DNA from 2 places in the Neobacillus pocheonensis genome. Region 2 is predicted to be linked to the other one. Evidence: a T-box and tRNA genes for the amino acid it is inferred to sense, from the RefSeq annotation. Region 2 holds a T-box; the other holds one or more tRNA genes.
The links. A T-box is a leader RNA that pairs with one kind of tRNA and senses whether it is charged. The one in region 2 lies ahead of ABES02_RS17445 (valine--tRNA ligase), so its partner is inferred to be a tRNA-Val.
Positions count from the first base shown of each region.

Region 1: it has a tRNA-Val gene. The T-box ahead of ABES02_RS17445 (valine--tRNA ligase) is inferred to sense a tRNA for this amino acid. The anticodon was not compared.

Region 1 is NZ_JBCNAD010000038.1:63,659-66,070, forward strand. It holds gene ABES02_RS20565 (alpha/beta hydrolase) at 1-646, opposite strand, end outside; gene ABES02_RS20570 (hypothetical protein) at 758-982, opposite strand; tRNA gene ABES02_RS20575 (tRNA-Val) at 1,148-1,219, shown strand; gene larB (nickel pincer cofactor biosynthesis protein LarB) at 1,509-2,267, shown strand; gene ABES02_RS20585 (LarC family nickel insertion protein) at 2,264-2,412, shown strand, end outside.
Region 2 is NZ_JBCNAD010000032.1:20,999-23,410, reverse strand. It holds gene ABES02_RS17445 (valine--tRNA ligase) at 1-1,070, opposite strand, end outside; T-box leader at 1,121-1,354, opposite strand; gene ysxE (spore coat protein YsxE) at 1,737-2,412, opposite strand, start outside.

The sequences.
Region 1 (2,412 bases), on a different contig from region 2:
AAAAGTATGTAAAAGGCTTTTCATTAATTAGCTTAGAAAGTTGACGGTTGGGTGTTAAGAAGTCACCCGTTTTTCCATCCGTTATTTTTACTTCTGTTTCTTGCTTTCCAATGACATGATAGATCTCTAAAAGCTGCGGTTCGGTAAAGTCAGCAACTAACTCCAGCACTTTTTGGTCTACAAATGGAGATTGCATAAGAACTTTTCCGAATGTATGCGGGTATTGAAGCGCTGTCATTAACGAGACCGTTGCACCTAATGAATCCCCAATAAGTGCTCTTGTGGAACCCATTTGATAAGTTGGGAATTCTTGATCTAGAAAAGGAACTAATTCATGGGCAAGAAAGCGAATGTATGGTTGATTTTGTTCACCAGATGGAAGGTATTTCCTACGGCGATCCTCCACATTTTTATAGGGTACCCCAACAATTATTAAATTTTCAATTTCCCTTTCATAAAGATACTCATCTGCCAAGCGGCCGATTCGGCCAAGCTGAAAATAATCCCGGCCATCCTGGGCGATTAGCAGCGAGTATTTATACAACGGTGAAAAGTTAGCAGGCAGATACACAAGCAACTGCATATCTTCCCCAAGCGCTTCGCTTTGAAAGGTAAGTTCTTTAATCGTGCCTTTAGGAAACTCCATGCGACAAAACCCCCAATAAATCGATATAATACAACTGAATTTTATCATATCTGGAGAGGAAATGCTGTTAACATGGGTGAAGTAGGAATAAGGAGTTAAGCTAAGTGGAAATTAGTGAAGAAAGCGGTTTTTAGGGCGAGTTTCAGGCATGATGGATAAAATATTTTCGCGTTTAAAGGTCCGTATTTGTTTACGCAGCAAACAATAGGCGCGAATGTATTCCTCAGTCACTTCCTTTACGATTAATGTTCGCTGTGACAATTCTTTATTTTCAGCAAGATAAATCATTTCTAATGGAATATTTTCTTCAATTGAACGTACGAAAAGTCCCTCCATATTAATCGCTCCTTTCTTCTTTAATAGTATAATTATAACCGAACATTAGTTCTTTATTCAATGCAAAATAAGAACAAACGTTCTTTTTTTACTAAGTGATTATTTTCCAAAAAGATATTGACATTCTATAAATATTTTATATAATTAAATTTGTACTTAATAAGCGATCCGATAGTTCAGTGGGAGAATACATCCTTGACAGGGATGGGGTCGGGGGTTCGAATCCCTCTCGGATCATAAAAAATTCTAACATCAGAGAGATGTTAGGATTTTTTTTATATTTTTTAGCAATGTTAAAGAACATTGTTGATTTTCGAAGTTCGTTGATTGGAACGGAAGGCGCGAAGACTCCCCGGCACGCCCGCGAACCGCTCGCGCCTGAAGCGGAAATCAACAGATTAGTTTAACAGAGCCATTTTTTAAACAGAGTTAATAGTCAATGTTGAAAGTATTTTTGAACCAACCAAAGAAAATAATAGGTGAAATGGATTCGTATCGAACAGATCGTTTAAGGTGAGTGAAAACAATGTTAGAAGAGATATTGCAGCAAGTCCAAAAAGGCAATTTAAGTGTTTCAGAGGCGAAAGAAAAGTTAGCTACATATGAGAATTTAGGGTTTGCAAAAGTCGATCATCATCGGAAGAATCGTCAAGGATTCCCAGAAGTGATATATGGGGAAGGGAAAACGAAAGAACAAATCCTTTCCATCATTGAAGCAATCAGATTAAAAGATAATGATGTCTTAGTTACACGAATTTCAACAGAAAAAGCTGATTTTATCCTTCGGGAACATCCTGAATTTACCTATAATGAAACAGCACAGATTCTCTTCTGGAAAGAGAACAAAAATAATGAGAAACCAAATCAAGGCTACATTGCCATTGTGTGTGCTGGTACATCAGATCTGAAAGTCGCAGAGGAAGCGGCAATAACAGCTGAAGCGTTAGGAAGTGAAGTACGCCGTTTTTATGATGTAGGTGTCGCTGGAATTCATCGCTTGTTTGATAATATTGAACAAATACAACAGGCAACTGTATCAGTGGTAGTAGCAGGAATGGAAGGAGCTCTGCCAAGTGTAGTTGGCGGGCTCGTATCCCATCCGGTGATTGCAGTTCCAACAAGTATAGGTTATGGTGCAAATTTCAATGGTTTGTCAGCTTTGTTGACAATGTTGAATTCGTGCGCATCTGGTATAAGTGTTGTGAATATCGACAATGGGTTTGGTGCTGCGTACAATGCTGTACTGATTGATAATATAGCAAAAAAAGGAGCCAACAACGGATGAAAACACTTTATATCGATTGTTTTTCAGGGATCAGCGGTGATATGTTCATTGGAGCTCTCTTAGATGCAGGTGCTGATCCTAAAATTTTAGAAGAAGAATTAAAAAAGCTTCATTTTGAAGATGAATATCAATTGACATGGAAGAA
Region 2 (2,412 bases):
TCAACAACCGCTCCGCTGCGCTCAGAGTGACCAACGGAATGAAGATGATCTTCTATTTTGAAAAGAACGCCTTGTTCCTGGAGGTCTTTCACAATTTGCTTACGGCATTCGAACCGGTCTAGGCCTTTATATTTACCAGCCTTATCATTCATTGAACCATCTTCATTCATCACAAGAACACGTTCAAGATTATGACGATTACCAAGTTCAAAGTCATTTGGATCATGGGCTGGTGTAATTTTAACTGCCCCAGAACCGAAGTCCATATCGACATAATCATCGCCAACGATCGGAATTTCACGGCCAACGATTGGCAGAATTACGGTTTTGCCGATTAAATGCTTGTAGCGCTCGTCTTCTGGATGAACGGCAACGGCTGTATCACCAAGCATTGTTTCAGGACGGGTTGTCGCTACTTCAATATGTCCAGAGCCATCTGCTAATGGATATTTCATATGATAAAAGGCACCTTGAACATCCTTGTAAATTACCTCAATATCTGATAATGCTGTTTTCGTAGATGGATCCCAGTTAATAATGTATTCACCGCGGTAAATCAAGCCTTTATTATAAAGGGTAACGAATACTTCACGAACAGCAGCAGATAAACCTTCATCAAGGGTAAAGCGCTCACGGCTATAATCGAGACCTAAGCCAAGTTTTGACCACTGCTGGCGGATATGGGAAGCATACTCTTCCTTCCATTTCCATGTTTCTTCAACAAACTTTTCTCTTCCTAAATCATAGCGGCTTTTGCCCTCTGAGCGGAGTTTTTCTTCAACCTTGGCTTGAGTTGCAATCCCGGCGTGATCCATACCTGGTAGCCAAAGAACGTCAAAGCCCTGCATTCTTTTCATCCGAGTCATGATGTCTTGTAAGGTTGTATCCCATGCATGACCTAAATGAAGTTTCCCTGTAACGTTTGGCGGTGGGATAACGATTGTATATGGCTCTTTGCCTTCATCATCTTTTGCTTCAAAAAACTTTCCTTGTAGCCACCAATCATAACGACCTTTTTCAATCAATTGCGGGTCGTATTTGGTTGGCATTGTTAATTCTTTTGTTTCCATTGTTTTGCCTCCTTTATATTCCGTGAAAAAACAAAAAACCCCATTCGTCATAAAAGGACGAATGGAGTTGCTTCGCGGTACCACCTTTTTTCCAATCAAATTCATGATTGGCACTTAACAGGATAACGGATTTGATCCGTCTTCAACTACTAGGGTCATAAGACCTGTTCACAGAAGAAGCTCTTGGGCGACCTTCTGATGTTCCGCTTAGGAAATCTTCCAGCTAATGATTTCCCTCTCTTTAAGCAGGCTTGCATCGTACTCTTCCCTGTCTTTGCTTAAGTTTTTAAATTATATTGTTATACTACCGAAAAAATAGGTTTCACGTCAATCATGATTGCCGATTTTTTTATTTTTTATACGGTATGCGAATTTTTAGGGGAATCTACACCAAGTGCGGAATATACATAAAATAAATGTCATAAAAAGCAAGGGGAGATTTTCCAGGTGAAAGGAAATTTCAACAAAATTAAATACCAACCCTGGTTTAGAACTTGCCGGAGAGTATGCGGACAATTTATTGTTCCATTTGTTATTTTCCAGTTTATTCGAACACTCTTACTACCAACCGTTTTTGATGTAATATTATTAGCGGTTTTTATAGCGATTGCCATATCCATATATTTTGAAGTGGTTTAAGGAGCCCCTTATGCAGGTTTTTCTCTGCTACTGGGCTCCTTCTTTTGCTTGCTGCTGCTGTGCATCGATTTCCGACATTCTCATCACGACATACTCTGAATTTTTCAAATGCCAGTATCGATTCTGCAGCTTACGGACAAATTTCAATTCATTCTTAGGCCGCTGCTTTCGATAATACTTTTCTGCCACTTGGATGATGGGAATCGGATATGCTAGATAGCTATAGAAAAGCAATTTTTCATCCGCTCTAAACGGAAAATATTTATAGTAATGATAAATCCAATCGATGACATCATCACTTCGTTTCGGACTAGTATTTAAAGCGCGGGATAAATACGGCAGAAGATCATGAATCGGCGAGCCATAACGGGCATTTTCAAAATTGATAAAGAAGCCGTACCCTCGGTCATCATAGAGAAAATGCTCGGATGATAATTTCCCGTGTGTAATTACCATACGGGCCTTTTCGTTTTCCTTCTCCCCTTCATACCATTCTTCAAATTTCGTTTTCGAAAATCTTAGTGCCTGGTTAATTTCATTGTAATACAGACAAAACAGCAATTCGAATGGTGACATGTAGGTCTTTCTTTCGCATTCATCAATAAAGCCATCGAGGAATTCCTGATGCTTTTCATACTGTTGAATCGTCGTTTCATAATGCTCAGTTCGTTCTTCTTTGCTTACTGTTATTTCTTTGGCTGAC